One region of the Streptomyces sp. NPDC057900 genome, then DNA from elsewhere that is predicted to be linked to it. Evidence: riboswitches for the same ligand, from Rfam matches in the RefSeq annotation. Region 1 holds a riboswitch; each other region holds the start of a gene.

Evidence for each region. A riboswitch is a leader RNA that binds a small molecule or an ion and turns the genes downstream of it on or off. The one in region 1 is predicted to bind cyclic di-AMP.
Region 2: another riboswitch for cyclic di-AMP. It lies ahead of ACFVQ0_RS03315 (peptidoglycan DD-metalloendopeptidase family protein); the one in region 1 lies ahead of ACFVQ0_RS17405 (M23 family metallopeptidase).
Region 3: another riboswitch for cyclic di-AMP. It lies ahead of ACFVQ0_RS10210 (NlpC/P60 family protein); the one in region 1 lies ahead of ACFVQ0_RS17405 (M23 family metallopeptidase).
Region 4: another riboswitch for cyclic di-AMP. It lies ahead of ACFVQ0_RS24425 (transglycosylase SLT domain-containing protein); the one in region 1 lies ahead of ACFVQ0_RS17405 (M23 family metallopeptidase).

What each region holds. Positions count from the first base shown of each region.
Region 1 is NZ_JBHVOI010000003.1:710,966-715,037, forward strand. It holds gene ACFVQ0_RS17400 (PP2C family protein-serine/threonine phosphatase) at 24-1,187, shown strand; cyclic di-AMP (ydaO/yuaA leader) riboswitch at 1,497-1,650, shown strand; gene ACFVQ0_RS17405 (M23 family metallopeptidase) at 1,662-2,873, shown strand; gene ACFVQ0_RS17410 (aldo/keto reductase) at 3,034-3,978, shown strand; gene ACFVQ0_RS17415 (PrsW family glutamic-type intramembrane protease) at 4,002-4,072, opposite strand, start outside.
Region 2 is NZ_JBHVOI010000001.1:813,935-818,006, forward strand. It holds gene ACFVQ0_RS03310 (SGNH/GDSL hydrolase family protein) at 11-856, opposite strand; gene ACFVQ0_RS03315 (peptidoglycan DD-metalloendopeptidase family protein) at 1,072-2,025, opposite strand; cyclic di-AMP (ydaO/yuaA leader) riboswitch at 2,029-2,219, opposite strand; gene ACFVQ0_RS03320 (tyrosine-protein phosphatase) at 2,665-3,477, shown strand; gene ACFVQ0_RS03325 (DUF6126 family protein) at 3,504-3,680, opposite strand; gene ACFVQ0_RS03330 (helix-turn-helix domain-containing protein) at 3,724-4,072, opposite strand, start outside.
Region 3 is NZ_JBHVOI010000002.1:630,029-634,100, reverse strand. It holds gene pcrA (DNA helicase PcrA) at 1-2,344, opposite strand, end outside; cyclic di-AMP (ydaO/yuaA leader) riboswitch at 2,601-2,765, shown strand; gene ACFVQ0_RS10210 (NlpC/P60 family protein) at 2,764-3,963, shown strand; gene ACFVQ0_RS10205 (hypothetical protein) at 3,984-4,072, opposite strand, start outside.
Region 4 is NZ_JBHVOI010000006.1:391,476-395,547, reverse strand. It holds gene ACFVQ0_RS24435 (carboxymuconolactone decarboxylase family protein) at 1-26, opposite strand, end outside; gene ACFVQ0_RS24430 (dihydrodipicolinate reductase) at 23-1,102, opposite strand; gene ACFVQ0_RS24425 (transglycosylase SLT domain-containing protein) at 1,278-2,192, opposite strand; cyclic di-AMP (ydaO/yuaA leader) riboswitch at 2,196-2,384, opposite strand; gene ACFVQ0_RS24420 (alpha/beta fold hydrolase) at 2,826-3,641, shown strand; gene ACFVQ0_RS24415 (FABP family protein) at 3,729-4,072, opposite strand, start outside.

The DNA.
Region 1 (4,072 bases):
CGCACCGGGCAGGAGAGGTAGAGGTGGGGAAGCGGGAGCAGCGGCGGGGGAGGCGCACCTACGAGGTCCGGAACCGCCGGCTCGTCCGGGTACTGCCCGGGGCGATGCTCATCGGCGGGTTTCTGTTCGACTTCCTCACTCCGCCCGCCTTCACCGCCGTTCCCCTGTTCGCGGCGGCCCCGCTGATCGCCGCACCGTTCTTCTCGCGGGCCGGCACGATCCGGGTCGGGGCTGGTGCGCTGCTCTGCGTGGCCGCGCTGCGGCTCTACGGCGGAACGCTGATCCGGGTCGTGCCGTTCATCGAGCTGCTCACCGTCCTCACCGTCTCGGTCCTCGCGGTCTACATCAACGGAGTCGTCCGGCGCAGCAACGAGCAGCTGGCCTCCGCCCGGGTCATCGCGGCGACCGCCATGCGCGCGGTGCTGCCGACGCCGTCCGACCGGATCGGCGGGCTGTACGTGGCCGCGCGGTACGAGGCGGCGCAGGCGGACGAGTTCGTCGGAGGTGACCTGTTCTCGGTCACGGACACCCCGTACGGGGTCCGGCTGGTCGTGGGGGACGTGCGCGGCAAGGGGCTGGACGCGGTGGAGGCGGTGGCGGTGATCATCGGGGCGTTCCGGGAGGCCGCCGAGCAGGAGCGGTCGCTGGAGGGGGTGGCCCAGCGGCTGGAGCGGGCGCTGGCGCGGGAATCGAGCAGGCGCGGCGGGCTCGACGCGGTGGAGGGGTTCGTCACCGCCGCGCTGGCGGAGATCCCGCAGGGCTCCGGCCGGGTGCGCGTCGTCAACCGCGGCCATCCCGAACCGCTGCTGCTGCACTCGGACGGGGCGCTGGAGCAGCTGCGGCCCACGCTGCCCGCGCTGCCGCTGGGGATGGACCTGGGCGTGTGGCCGGACCGCTCCGACGAGTGGGAGCTGCCCGCCGGGTCGACGCTGCTCCTCTATACGGACGGCCTCTCCGAGGCCCGCGACGCCGACGGGGTCTTCTACGACCCCGCGGAGCGGCTGCGCGGACGGATCTTCCCCGGACCCGAGGAGCTGCTGTCGGCGCTGACCGATGACGTACGGCTGCACACCGGTGGGGTGACGACCGACGACATGGCCCTGCTCGCGGTCGTGCGCCCGGCCGAGGGGCAGCCGGACCGGCGTACGACCGTGAAGATCGTGGGGCTGGACGGCGGAGCCGGGTGAAGGTGAGGGGCCGGGCGGGGAGAGTGCGGACGGATGTGGGGGGAGAGTACGGACGGATGTGGGGGAGAGGCGCGGCCGATGCCACCGTGGGTAACCGTAAGGAACCCCTCCGCATAACATTTGACGCAACGTCAGAAAACGGCTAACGGTTGAGGGGTGATCAACTCGCCCGATTCCACCCGGTTGTGTCCCGTAAAGTCCAGGCCAAGGATCGGAACGATCAGTTGGAACGGCTTGGAATCGGGCCCGTGTGTCTATTAACGTTCGATAACGCAGCGCGGTTGTCCCAGCCGCCGTCAGTGGCGGCACCGTGCGCGAGCGCCGAATTCCGCAAGGGAACCGGGGAACCACCTACATGGGGTGAATCGGGCATCTCTGTCTCGTTGAGAGGCGGAGGAGCCCGTAGGAGACCTTCCTGCTCCGAACCCGTCAGCTAACCCGGTAGGCGAGAAGGAAGGAAAGGAGCGCGCCCCAGTGGCGTCCAACAAGCCTGCCCCCGAAGCCCCCTCCCGGTTCGCCCCCGAACACGGAAACGACTTCGGAACCGGGCCCGGTGCCGCTTACGGCGCCAACCACGGAACCGCCTACGGCGCCAACCACGGGACGGCCTACGGACCCGATCACGGGGCCGACTACGGAACCGCCTACGGGACCGACCGGGGCAGCGAGTTCGGCAGCGGCCTCCGCGCCGACGAGGCCGGGTCCGACCGGGCGTGGGAGGAATGGAACCCCACGGAGGAGTCCATCCGCCCCGTGCGCGGCAAGCACCGCGTCGCCAAGCAGCGCAACGGCCTCGCCCGTAGCTCCACCGTTCTCGGCGTCGGCGTCATCGCGGCCGTCGGCGCGGGTGGCATGGCCTCCGCCCAGAGCAAGCCGCCCGTGTCTATCTCTCTTCCCGACGCCATCTCGGACAAACTTCCCGAGGCCAAGTCCCTGCCCGGCGTCGGCGCGTTGTTCTCGGGTGAGTCCGAGGCGGAGAAGACCGAGGTCGCGGCCGCCGCCGCCCCGCTGACGACGGCCGGCATCACCACCACAGAGGCTGAGCAGGGCACGACGGACGCCGGCGAGGCGCTCCGCGCCCGCATCCTCCAGCAGGCCGAGCAGCAGCAGGACTCCGCCGACGCCGAGGCCAGGGCGGCCGAGGAGAAGGCCGCCGAGGAGAAGGCCGCCGCAGAGGCGAAGAAGCAGCAGGACGCCGCTGAGGCCAAGGTCGCCGCCGAGAAGAAGAAGGCCGCGGAAGAGGCGAAGAAGAAGGCGGAGGCGGTACGGCTCGCCAAGCTCGCCGCCAGCTACGCCATCCCCACCTCCTCGTACACGATCACCTCGACCTTCGGTGAAGCCGGTTCGATGTGGTCCTCCGGCTACCACACGGGCCTCGACTTCGCGGCGCCGACCGGTACCCCGATCAAGGCCATCCACAGCGGCACCATCAAGTCCGCCGGCTGGTCCGGCGCGTACGGCTACCGCACGGTCCTGGAGCTTGAGGACGGTACGGAGCTGTGGTTCTGCCACCAGTCCTCGATCGGCGTCAGCGTCGGCCAGCAGGTCACCACCGGGGACACCATCGGACGTGTGGGCGCGACCGGCAACGTGACCGGCCCCCACCTCCACCTTGAGGTCCACACCCCGGACGGCACCGGCATCGACCCGATGCCGTGGCTGCGCGCCCGGGGCCTGACGGTCTGAGTCCACCGATCCCCGGCAGTCCTGACGCTCACCCCCCGACGTCAGGGCTGCCGGTCCCGGCCGAGTGCGCAGGTGCGCAGATGTACGGGTGCAGTCCGGGTGCAGCTGTAGCTGTAACTGCCATGGAATAGCGCGTGCGGTGCCGTGGGTTGTTCCTTTTATGACTTCTCTCCGCAAACTCGGTTCCTCCGGCCTCCAGGTCTCCACGCTCTCCCTCGGCGGCAACGTCTTCGGCTGGACCGCCGACGAGGCGCAGTCCTTCGCCGTTCTCGACGCGTACACGGCGGGCGGCGGCAACTTCGTCGACACGGCCGACACGTACACCTCCTGGATCCCCGGCAACGTGGGCGGCGAGTCGGAGACCCTCATCGGCAAGTGGTTCGCGGCGCGGGGCAACCGTTCCGACGTCGTCCTGGCCACCAAGGTCGGCTCCCACCCCGAGTACAAGGGGCTCGCCGCCGCCACCATCAAGGCCGGGGCCGAGGAGTCGCTGCGCCGGCTCGGCACGGACTACATCGACCTGTACTACACGCACCACGACGACGAGACCGTCCCCGTCGAGGAGATCATCACCGCCCTCGACCAGTTGGTGAAGGAGGGCAAGGTCCGCGAGATCGCCGCCTCCAACATCAGCCCGGCACGGCTCCGCGCCTCGCTGGACTTCTCCGAGCGCGAGGGCCTGGCCCGTTACGTGGCGCTCCAGCCGCACTACAACCTCGTCTCGCGCGACACCTACGAGGGCGAACTCCAGGACCTGAGCGCCGAGGCCGGCCTCGCCGCCGTCCCGTACTTCGCCCTCGCCTCCGGATTCCTGACCGGCAAGTACCGCCCCGGTACGACCGTGGACAGTGCCCGCGCCGGTGGCGCCGCCCAGCACCTGGAGACGGAGCGCGGCCAGAAGGTCCTCACCGCGCTCGACACGATCGCGCGGGAGCGGGACGCCGAGATCGCCACGGTGGCGCTGGCCTGGCTGGCCTCCCGGCCGACCGTGGTCTCACCGATCGCCTCCGCCCGCACGGTCGAACAGCTTCCCGCGCTGCTGGCCGTCGACGATCTGCGGCTGACGGACCAGGAGCTGACCGCCCTCACCGAGGCGTCCGCCTAGACCACCTGGTCGGCCCGGTCCGCCTAGGAAGAGGACTGCGGCCCGCCGCCGTACGGCTGCTGCCCGTACTGCGCCGGGCCGTACTGCTGTTGCC
Region 2 (4,072 bases), on a different contig from region 1:
GACCGGCCTCTCAGAGGGGCAGCAGGTCCGGCCGCTTCGCCTCCACGTGGTCCCCCGACGACTCGCCGCGCAGCCGGCGCCCGATCCACGGCACCAGGTACTCGCGGGCCCAGTGGATGTCGTCGCGCCGGACCTCCAGCGTTCCCCGGTGCGCCTGCGGCGGCCACTCCTGGTCCGGGTCGGCCGGCACGTCGAGTCCGAGGACCTGGGCGGCGCGCAGCGCGACGCGGGTGTGCCCCTCGGGCGACAGGTGCAGCCGGTCGCCGTCCCAGGCGCGCCGGTCCTGCACGGAGCGCAGGGACCACAGGTCGAGCACCGGGCAGTCGTAGCGGTCCGCGATGGACCGCACGTGGGCGGTGTAGGTGGCGATCTTGCCGCGCAGATGGCGCAGGACCGGAACACCTCGGGTGTCGAAGCCGGTGGTGACCATGACGGTGCCGACCGACCGGGTCAGCTCGGCGACCGCGCGCTCGAAGCGCTCGGCCACGTCGTCGGGGTCGGTGCCCGGCCGGATGATGTCGTTGCCGCCCGCGCAGAAGCTCACCAGGTCCGGGGCGAGTTCCTTGGCGCGGGGTACCTGCTCCTCGACTATCTGGTCGAGAAGGCGTCCTCGTACGGCGAGATTGGCGTACCGGAAGTGTCCGGGCGCGGCGGCTGTGCCGCCCTGCGCCGTTTCCGGGTCCGGGAGCTGGTCGGCCAGGATTACCGCGAACCGGTCGGCCCAGCCGACGAATGTCCCGCCCGGGCCGGGGTCGCCGACTCCCTCGGTGAAACTGTCGCCAATCGCCGCGTACGACTCGATGGCGCCCTGTCGGTTGATGACGCCCTGTCGGATGTTTCTCGAATCGTCTGCCACAAGGGCATATCCTGCACCGTCGATTGTGACCTACGCGACCGTAATACGGGGTTGACGGGTGGTGAGATAGACCACCCGGTCAGATTTTGGTAAAGGGGGAATAAGGACGGTCGCCCCAGCCGCACCGGCATCGACAAAGCAGAGGGACGGTGCGCCGCCGCGCACCGTCCCTCTGTACTGACCTGGTCCGGGTCACCGGACCGCCGCTGTCCGGATCAGACGTTGATCCCGTGCGACGCCAGGTAGGCGATCGGGTCGATGTCCGAGCCGTACGCCGGGCCGGTGCGGACCTCGAAGTGGAGGTGCGGGCCGGTGGCGTTGCCGGTGGCGCCGGAGAGGCCGACCTGCTGGCCCGCGGTCACGGTCTGGCCCGCCGAGACGGAGAGCGAGGACATGTGGCCGTACTGCGAGTAGTGGCCGTCGGCGTGCTTGATGACGACCTCGTTGCCGTACGCGCCGCCCCAGCCCGCGGTGACGACGGTGCCGGAGGTGATCGCCTTCACGCTGGTGCCGGTGGAGACGGGGAAGTCGATGCCGGTGTGGCTGCCGCTGGACCAGCTGGCACCGGAGGCGCGGTAGGCGGTGGTGTGGTTACCGGGGACCGGGTGGACGTAACCGGAGGCGCTGCCCTGGTCCGACGAGGCCGTGTTGGAGGCCTGGGTGTCGGAGGAGGACGCGGTGTCGGAGGCCGCGGGCGCCTTCGACTCGGTCTTGGCCGGGGCCTTCGAGGGGGCCTTCGACGGGGTGGTGGCGCCCGTGGAGGTGTGCGAGCCGGTGGCCGGGGCGTGGCCCCAGGCCTTGCCGCCGAGGGTCAGCTTCATGCCCGGGAAGATCAGGCTCGGGTTGTCGCCGACGACCTCGCGGTTGTCCTGGTACAGCTTCTCCCAGCCGCCCTTGACGTGGTGCTCGGCGGCGATCTTCGACAGGTAGTCACCGGAGACCACGGAGTACGTCTTGGTGCCGGACTGCTTGTCCGCGACCGGCTTGGCCGGGGTGGCGTGCGTGGCGGCGGCCGACTTCGCGGTGGCGGGAGCGGCCTGCTCCGCGGCGTTGGCACCGGTGGCGCCAAGCAGCGGAAGCGCGATGACGGCTCCGCCGGCGCTCGCGACGACGACGCCGCGGGCGATGGTGCTGGACTTGGGACGGCGGTGCTTACCCGGGATGGGCATGAAGAATTTCCTCTCCGGCGCCTACGAGGTGAGCTGTCGGGTTCGGGCTGGAGATGCCCGGCCGCGCCTGGCGCGACTTCACCCCGAGCCGTCCGGATCGCTCCGGTCGGCGGCTTACCTGGGTCCCCCGCTCCTGCCACACGGTGAGTGGGTGCGGAATTCCGGACGGCGGCAGGATTAGGCGTTCCATCCGGATTGACATGGAACGTAAGCGAGCCGGGACGGCGGAAACAAGCCACGGGTTCCACGCCGTATTCCGGACCGGGAATTCGATGCGGAATTCCGGTCACACTCCGTGGATTATGGATCTTGGCATTCCGCTTGGCGCACGGATTACCCGAGCGGCGCGCCGCCACACACCGTCACGGATATGATCCCGCTCACGAGAGGGCGACCATCTCCCGCATAAGCAGGGCATGTTCGACTAAAAGCCTCAATACGGACATGTCACGCCTACTGTTCGCGCGGCGTCCCGCAAAGGCACAGCACAGGGGGCGGCACAGGAGGCGAAACAGGGCGCGGGACGGGGCGCGAAACAGGGGCGCCGCCGGGATGATTGTCCGTGTATCCGATGTCGTATCGTCACGGGAATGGACCCGTCGGCGACACGCGTCGGCGGCAGAGCCCCCAGGAGTGACCGTGACGCAGCAGCTGCCACAGACCCCGTCGACGGAACCCGAGCTGGCGGGGGTCCGTAACTTCCGTGACGTGGGCGGACTGCCGACGTCGGACGGTCGCCGGGTTCGCCACGGACGGCTCTACCGCAGCGGCCACCTGGCGAGCGCCACACCCGAGGACGCGGCGTTCCTCGGCGGCCTCGGCCTGCACACGGTCTTCGACTTCCGTAACGCCGCCGACCTCAAGCTGGACGGACCGGACGTCGAGCTGCCCGGCGTGCGCAATGTGAACATCCCGCTCACCGACCCGGCGGACGGCAGCGAGTTCTGGCGGATGGTGCGCGACGGCGAGATGGACGAGCTGCGCGGAATCCTCGGCGGCGGCAAGGGGACGGACCGCATGGTCGCCTCCTACCGGTCGATCATCCTGGACCGCACCGCCGAGCACAGCCGGGTGCTGCACGCCCTGGCCGAGGACAGCGTCCCGGCCCTGATGCACTGCGCGGCGGGCAAGGACCGGGCCGGGCTCTCGATCGCGGTCTCGCTGCTCGCGGTGGGCGTCGGGCGCGACACGATCGAGGCGGACTACCTCAAGTCCAACGACACCCACCGCCGCTACCGGGTGCGCCGCAGCGACACCTCGGAGGCCGGGATGTCGCCCGAGGTGATGGAGCTCCTGAGCCCGCTCTTCGGCGCCCACAGCGAATACCTCGCGGCGGCCTTCGCGACGATCGACGAGACCTGGGGCGGCACGGACCGCTACCTCGCCGAGGGGCTGAAGGTCACGCCCGCGACGCGGGAGCGGCTGCGCGAGCGGCTCCTCGAAGACGCCTGACGGACCCCGGAGAGGGGCGCCGCCGGCTACTGGTTGTGCATCCCCACCGCGAACAGCAGGTAGAGGAAACCGGCGATGACGTGCCCGGCCACCAGGTAGGCGAAGAGCCTGATGACGAGCCCGCGCGGCATCTTGCGCTCCTGGGAGTCGGCCTCCTTGTGCCTGGCCGGGGTCAGCGGGTCGTAGTTCTCTGAATCGGACATGACGGTCCTCTCTGGTGACCGGGCGGGCCGGCGGGACGGCGTCTCAGCGACGGTGGATCCCGCTGCCGAGACACAGCTCGGCAGCGGGGCTCTGCAACAGGGTGTGAACGAAGAGCAGCTCGGCACCCTCGCGGTCCGGCGCCGCGATCCGGTGCGGGGTGAGCGAGTCGAAGTGCGCGCTGTCGCCGGGGCCGAGGTCGTGCACGGTGTCCCCGAGGGTCACCCGGAGGTTTCCGGCCAGCACGTAGAGCCACTCCTCGCCGGGGTGGACGCGCACCAGATCACCCTGCGCGCCGTACGGCACCCGGACGCGCAGCGCCTGCATCGCCCGGCCGGGCCCACCGGCCTGCTGGTACATCCAGCCGTCCGCCTCCGCCCCCTCGAACTTCCGG
Region 3 (4,072 bases), on a different contig from region 1:
CGACCGCCGTCACCGTGCCCAGACCGAACTGGTCGTGCGTGACCCGGTCACCGACCACCAGCGTGATCGTCGGCTTGTCCGACGTCCGCCGGGTCGCGAAGCCCGAGGGCCCGGAGCGCGAACGGGACGCGGACAGCGATGAGGTGATGCCCGACGTCGGTCCCGCCGGAGCCGCCATCGGGCCCTTGCGCTTCCACTCCAGGTGCTGATCCGGGATCTCCTCCAGGAACCGCGACGGCGGGTTGTACGAGGGCTGGCCCCACGCGCTGCGCATCGACGCCCGGGTCAGATAGAGCCGCTCGCGGGCGCGGGTGATGCCGACATAGGCGAGCCGGCGCTCCTCCTCCAGCTCCTTGACCTGGCCCAGCGCGCGCATGTGCGGGAAGACGCCGTCCTCCATGCCGGTCAGGAAGACCACCGGGAATTCGAGGCCCTTCGCCGTGTGCAGGGTCATCAGCGTGACGACTCCGGAGCCGTCGGTGTCCTCGTCGGGGATCTGGTCGGAGTCGGCGACGAGCGCGACCCGCTCCAGGAACTCGGCGAGCGTGCCCGACCCCTCCTCCTCGCCCCGGTCCTGCTCGAATTCGAGCGCCACGGAGGCGAGCTCCTGGAGGTTCTCGATCCGGGTCTCGTCCTGCGGGTCGGTGGAGGCCTGGAGCTCGGCCAGGTAGCCGGTCCGCTCCATGACGGCCTCCAGCACCACGGCCGGGCCCGCGCCCGACTCGACGATCGTGCGCAGCTCCTCCATCAGCGTGTTGAACCGCTTGACGGCGTTGGCGGAACGGGCGGCCATGCCGTACGCCTCGTCGACGCGGCGCAGCGCCTGCGGGAAGGTGATCTTCTCGCGCATCGACAGGGCGTCGATCATCGCCTCCGCCCGGTCCCCGATGCCGCGCTTGGGCACGTTCAGGATGCGGCGCAGCGGGACGGTGTCCTCCGGGTTGGACAGCACCCGGAGGTAGGCCAGGACGTCCCTGACCTCCTTGCGCTCGTAGAAGCGCACGCCACCGACGACCTTGTAGGGGAGGCCGACCCTGATGAAGATCTCCTCGAAGACACGGGACTGCGCGTTCGTCCGGTAGAAGATCGCGACGTCGCCCGCCTTGGCGTCGCCCGCGTCGGTCAGCCGGTCGATCTCGTCCGCGACGAACTGCGCCTCGTCGTGCTCGGTGTCCGCGACGTAGCCGGTGATCCGGGTGCCGGAGCCGGCGTTGGTCCAGAGGTTCTTCGGTCGGCGGCTCTCGTTGCGCTCGATGACGGCGTTGGCGGCGGACAGGATCGTCTGGGTGGAGCGGTAGTTCTGCTCCAGCAGGATCGTGGTCGCGTCCGGGTAGTCCTCCTCGAACTGGAGGATGTTGCGGATCGTGGCGCCCCGGAAGGCGTAGATCGACTGGTCGGCGTCACCGACGACGCACAGTTCGCCGGGGGCGTCGGCGGCACCGGACGGGCCGACCAGCTCCCGTACGAGGGTGTACTGGGCGTGGTTGGTGTCCTGGTACTCGTCGACCAGGACGTGCCGGAAGCGGCGGCGGTAGTGCTCCGCGACGTCGGGGAAGGCCTGGAGCAGGTGCACCGTCGTCATGATGATGTCGTCGAAGTCCAGCGCGTTGGCCTCGCGCAGCCGGGACTGGTACATCGCGTAGGCCTGGGCGAGGGTCTTCTCGAAGCCGTCCGTGGCCTGTCCGGCGAAGGTCTCCTCGTCGATCAGCTCGTTCTTCAGGTTCGACACCTTGGCCGTGAACGACTTCGGCGGGAAGCGCTTCGGGTCGAGGTCGAGATCGCGGCAGACCAGGGCCATCAGCCGCTTGGAGTCCGCCGCGTCGTAGATCGAGAACGAGGAGGTGAAGCCGAGCTTCTTCGACTCGCGGCGCAGGATGCGGACGCACGCGCTGTGGAACGTCATGACCCACATGGCGTTGGCGCGCGGGCCGACGAGCTGCTCGACGCGCTCCTTCATCTCGCCGGCGGCCTTGTTGGTGAAGGTGATCGCCAGGATCTGGCCGGGGTGCACCCCGCGCTCGGCCAGCAGGTGGGCGATGCGGTGCGTCAGCACCCGGGTCTTGCCGGAACCGGCCCCGGCGACGATGAGCAGCGGGGAGCCCGCGTGCACGACGGCGGCGCGCTGCTCGGTGTTCAGCCCGTCGAGCAGCGCGGCGGCGTCGATGACCGGGCGGTGGGCCCCGTCGCGGTAGTACGCGTCGCGGGGCGGCGGGGGCCCGTCGAACACGCCTCCGAAGAGGTCCTCCGGCACCGCTTCGGGTGCGGAGTCCTCGGGGGGCGGCGGGGGCCCGTCCTCCGCGTGCTGGAGGCCGGCCAGGAAACTGTCGTCAAAGAGGCTGCTCATCGCTGTCCGAGTCTAGGCGGCCCCACTGACACCCCGGGCCCGCACGGCAGAACCCGTACCCGCCGGAGCCACACACGGCGATGTCCGGGCCACCCTGTGTAGGGAATCTCCCCGCCGCGCCCGGCCGTACCGCACCGGTTCCGCAAGGTCACGAAAATGTATCGGGCATATCGAACATCAACCTTCACAGCGGCACCATGAGTTGGCTAGCGTGCTCGTTCGGACGGCCGTACCCCCAGAGGCGAACCACGCCGAGCGGGCGTCCACGCCGAATCCGGGCCGCCCGTACGGGGTCCGGAACCGGGGACCCACACGCAGCACCGGGGTGAATCGGTCCGCAACCCCCACCAGGACCGTAGGGCAGCCTTCCGTTCCGCCCGAACCCGACAGCTAACCCGGTAGGCGGTCCACGGAAGGAAATGCCGGCCTTGGCATCGCATCGCAAACCGCGCCCCCGGGTGCGCAGCACCACCCCCGCCATCGGGTTCACAACGGCCGCACTGGCCTCCGTGACCCTGCTGTCCACGCAGAGCGCGCTGGCGGCCCCGGCCCCGAAGCCCAGCATCGAGGACGTCCAGAAGAAGGTCGACGACCTCTACCGGCAGGCGGGGACCGCGACCCAGCACTACGACGAGGCGAAAGAGGCGTCCGCCGCGCAGCGCACCAAGGTGGACGCGCTGCTGGACGACATCGCCAAGCGCGCCGACAAGCTGAACGACGCCCGCCGCACGCTCGGGAACTACGCGGCCGCCCAGTACCGCGACGGCGCGCTCGCGCCGACGGCCACCTTCTTCCTGGCCAACGACCCGCAGTCGTTCTTCGACCAGACCCACCTGATGAACCGGATGGCCGCCAACCAGCAGCAGGCCGTCACGGACTTCCGTACGAAGCAGGCGGAGGCGTCGAAGAAGCGGGCCGAGGCGGTGACGAGCCTGGAGACGCTCACCGCGTCGCAGACCAAGCTGCGCACCAGCAAGCAGAACGTGCAGAACAAGCTGACCGAGGCGCGCACGCTGCTGTCGAAGCTGACCGCGCAGGAGAAGGCGCGGCTGGCCGAGCTGGAGGAGAAGAAGAAGGCCGAGGCCGCGCGCAAGGCCGAGGAGCTGGCGAAGAAGCAGGCGGCCGCGAAGGCGGAGGCCGACCGCAAGGCCAAGGAGGCCGCCGGCGGGAGCGGCACGGGCTCCGGTACGGGCACGGGATCGGGCACGGGGTCAGACACCGGCACCGGCACCGGCACCGGCACGGGTTCCGGTTCGGACAGCAGCGCCACGACGAAGGCCGAGAAGGTCCTCGCGTTCGCCAGGGCCCAGATCGGCAAGCCGTACGTCTGGGGGGCCACCGGCCCGTCCTCGTACGACTGCTCCGGGCTGACCCAGGCGGCCTGGAAGTCCGCGGGCGTCACCATTCCCCGGACCACCTGGGACCAGGTGAACGTCGGCACCCGGATCGCCACGGAGAACCTTCAGCCCGGGGACCTGGTCTTCTTCTACGACGACATCAGCCACGTCGGGATCTACAAGGGCGACGGCATGATGATCCACGCGCCGAAGCCGGGGGCCAATGTGCGCGAGGAGTCGATCTACTACATGCCGATCTACGGGAGTGTGCGTCCCGGCTAGGCCGCCGTCGCGGCGGGTTCTCAGGTCCAGAGCGTGGCGATGAAGATGTTGACCATCGTCAGTCCGCCCACCGCCGCGAAGAGGCCCTTGTCGACCCTCTCCTCGTCCC
Region 4 (4,072 bases), on a different contig from region 1:
TGGCCCTCGGGTATGTCGATGATCATGGCTGCTTCCTTCCGAGTCGGCCGGCTGCGGGGCGCAGGGGGACGTCGAGTGCGTCGTAGAGTCCGGGCTCCGCGTCCACCAGCCAGTCGATGGCGTTCACCAGCCGGCCGACCGCGGTGGCGTTGCCGCCCGCCGAGCGGTTCTCGTCCTCGTCGGTGGCCTCGACGGTGACCTCGATGCGCGGACGGCCCTCGATGATCACGCGGTGGGCACCGGCGCCGTCGGGCGGCGACGGCCAGTCCGGGGCGCAGGAGGGGTGGATGCGGGTGATGTGCTCGATGACGATGCGGGGCTCGCCCCCGACGATGCCCTGCACCTCGAACCGCACCGCGCCCTGGGTGCCCGCCGCGAACTCGCCCATGGTCCGGGTGGTGACCGTCGTCTCCAGTGGCCGCCGGGCCATGGTCTCGCGGATGTCGTCGAGCTCCACGCCCAGGGCCCTGGCCATCAGCCGCAGCTGCCCGCCCCACACCATCGTCGGGACGGAGGCCGCGAGCATCAGCGGCTCGTACTCCATGGGGTGACCCATGCCGATCAGGTCGCGGACCGCGTCGGGCTGGTCGTAGGTGGAGTAGTCGAAGATCTCCTGGCAGCGGATCGCGTCGACCGTGCTGCCGAGTCCGCTGATCATCAGGGGCAGCACGTCGTTGCCCCAGCCGGGGTCGACACCGGAGACGAACAGGGAGCCGCCGCCGTCCGCGACAGCGGCCAGGACCGGGTCGCGCAGCTCGGGCGGGGCGCTCCGCTGGTCGTAGAGGGCGTACAGGGCGGGGGTGACGACCACCGCCCCGGTCCGGACCGCCCTGGTGATGTCGGCGAGCGCCTCGTCGGGGCGGATGTCCCCGGACGCCGCGTACACCACCGCGCCGGGAGCGGTGGCCAGCACCGCGTCGATGTCGTCGGTCGCCGCGACGCCCAGATCGCGGCCGGTCCCGGCGAGGTCGCCCGCGTCGCGGCCCACCTTGCCCGGATCGTGAACAAGCACATGCGCCAGTTTCAGGGCCGGATGGGCCTCGACGGCGCGGATGGCCGCGCGGCCGACATTGCCGGTTCCCCAGACCACCGTGGAAATCATGCGGCGGAGGGTAGCGCGCGGGATGAAAGGTTCATAGTGCCATCGCGCACCCGGTTGCGGGGCGCCCCCGAGCGGGTCCGCGGGGGCCGCACGGCACGCGAAAGGGGCGGGAAGGAGCCGCGTGGCCCTTCCCGCCCCTGCGCCCGGTTCCTCCCTAAGGCGGAGCCGGGGTATGTCAGTAGGCGCCGAAGACGTTGTCGATCGAGCCGTAGGTGGCCGCCGCGTAGTTGCAGGCGGCGGTGATGTTGGCGACCGGGTCGAGGATGTCCATCGACGTACCGGCCACGTGGTAGGCGTCGAAGGTGGGCTGGATCACCTGGAGGAGACCCTTGGAGGGTGTGCCGGCGACGGCGTTCGAGTCCCAGTTGTTCACGATCTGCGGGTTGCCGGAGGACTCGCGGATCACGTTGCGGTAGATGCCGTCGTAGCTGCCCGGGATGCCGTTCTGGGCCATGACGGCGAGCGACTCCTTGATCCAGCCGTCGAGGTCGTCGGTGTACGCCGTCGCGGCCTGCGCGGGAGCGGTGGCCGCGGTCTCGGTGGCGGTGGTCCCGGTGGCGGCGGTCTTCTCCGCGACGGGCGCGACCGTCCGCTCGGAGCGGTCGGCGCGGTCGGTTCCCTCGGACCGGTCGGACGACTGCGCGGCGTCGGTCGCGGGCTTCGATTCGGTGGCGGCCTTCGAATCGGCGGTGGGAGCCGCCTTCGGGGCCACGGCGGCGGACTTGGCGCCGATGGTCAGCTTGAGGCCCGGGTGAATCAGGTCGGGGTTACCGCCGACCGCACTCCGGTTGTCCTGGTAGAGCCGCTCCCAGCCACCGCTGAGGGAATGCCCACGGGCGATCTTGGCAAGCGAATCGCCGGAGACCACGGAATAGACGGTGGACTCCGCCTTGTGGGCCGCAATTCCCTTGGCCGCAAAGGGGGTCGAGGATGCCGACTTTTCCGCGACGGCGGGGTGCGCCGGTGCGGCAGAAGCGGATCCGGCACCGATCAGGGGGAGCGCGAGAACGACTCCGCCCGTACTCACGGCGATGAAGCCGCGGGTCAGGGTGGTGGACTTGAAACGACGGTACTTACCCGTGATGGGCATGGCGTATTTCCTCTCCGCCGCCTGCGAGGTGAGCTGTCGGGTTCGGACTGGAGATGTCCGGCCGCACGTGATGGCGACTTAACCCCAAGCCGCTCCGGATTCCGGACCGGCAGTAAACCTGGGTCCCCCGCTCCTGCCGTACGTGAGTGGGTCGGGTTCCCGGACGGCGGCAGGATTCGGCGTTCCATCCGGATTGACGGTGACCGTAAGCGAAAAACGCCGGACGAAACAAGCCCGGAATTCTTGATCCCAATTGATTCGCAAGATCAATTAAAGGAAATGCTCAGCATCAGACCTGCCGGGGGAAGTCAACTTTCTTGGCACAGCAGGGAACCGAGGCCGGACGCACCGCGTCCGGGGCCGGGAAGGTGACGCTGACCACTGAGCCCGAAAAGGGCGATTTGCCCGGCACCCCGACCTTTGGGCCGTACATAAAGGGGCCCAGGGTGACCATTGATGGCGTTTGCGATTAACCACCCAATAAGGACATTTCACCACCCCCGGCAACCACACCACCCGCGACCTCGTACCCCACAGATGCATCTCCATTGATGCATCGAAATAGATGCACTACGGTGTGGTTCATCGGCCGGCGCTCATGGCGCCGCCCACCACTGCGACCGGGAGAACCCGATGTTCCTCGACACCGATGGCGCCACGCTCCACTACGAGACCCGTGGCTCCGGGCCCCTGCTGCTCGTCTCCCAGAGCGGTGAGGGCGACGCCGACCGCAGCACCGACCTGGTCGACCGGCTCGTGGACCGCTGGACCGTGGTCACCTACGACCGCCGGGGCCTCTCCCGCAGCACGCTCGACGATCCCGGGCAACGCGTCACCATGGCGCAGCACGCCGACGACGTGCACCGGCTGCTGGCCGAACTGACCGATGAGCCCGCCCTGATGCTCGGGTGCAGCATGGGCGCCGCCATCGGGCTGCACCTGGCGCTCGCCCACCCCGAGCAGCTCGGGCTGCTCGTGGCGCACGACCCGGTCGCGCCGTCCCTGCTGCCCACCGGACGGCGCGAGCGGCACGCCGCCGAGCTGGCGCACCTTCAGGATGTCTACCGCGACGGCGGCCTGGCAGCGGCCTTCCCCGAGATCGCCCGGGTCCTCGGCATCGACCCGGCGCGCCAGGAGACCGAACCGGGGCTCACTCCGATGCCGCTCACCCCGCGCCGTGTGGCCAACTTCGGCTTCTTCATCGAGCGCGACTTCACCGCCGTCATCGAATCCGAGCTCGACCGGGAAGCACTGCGGGCGACTCCCGTACGCATCGTGCCCGCGAGCGGCGGCGCCATGGCGTCGTCCGTCTTCGTCGGCCAGTGCGCACAGAGCCTCGCCGAAGTGGTCGGCCGGGAGGTCGTCCCGTTCCCCGGCGGGCACAACGGCAACACCACGCATCCACGGGCGTTCGCCGCCCGGCTGCGGGACGTGCTGTCCGAGGTCTGAGCGGGGTCGGAGCGAGGTCCGAGCGAGGTCCGAGCCGGGGCGCCGTCGGACGGGACGGCGGCCGGCGCCCCCGTGACGGTGAGCGGATCAGTGCGGCCGGCTGCCGCCCTCGCGCCGGAGTCGCGCCGAAAGGTGGTGCTGGAGCGGCCGGCCGACCGCCGCGAGGTCGTGGACGAATTCGAGCGTGCCGTCATCCGTCAGGGTGTAGCGACGGCGGGTGGCCTTGACCTCCTTGGCGGTGGGCGCGAGCGCGACCTGATGGGTGGCGAGGTCGGCCACGCCGTCGGCCGCACGGCCCGTCAGGATCTCCGCGACACCGGTGGGCTGGGTGATCAGCGCCTCCACCCGTCCGTCCGCCTGCATCCGCCACCAGCCGCTCTCCCGTGCGGACGGCCGCAACGGGGCGCCGTCCGCGTCGAGCAGCCAGGCGC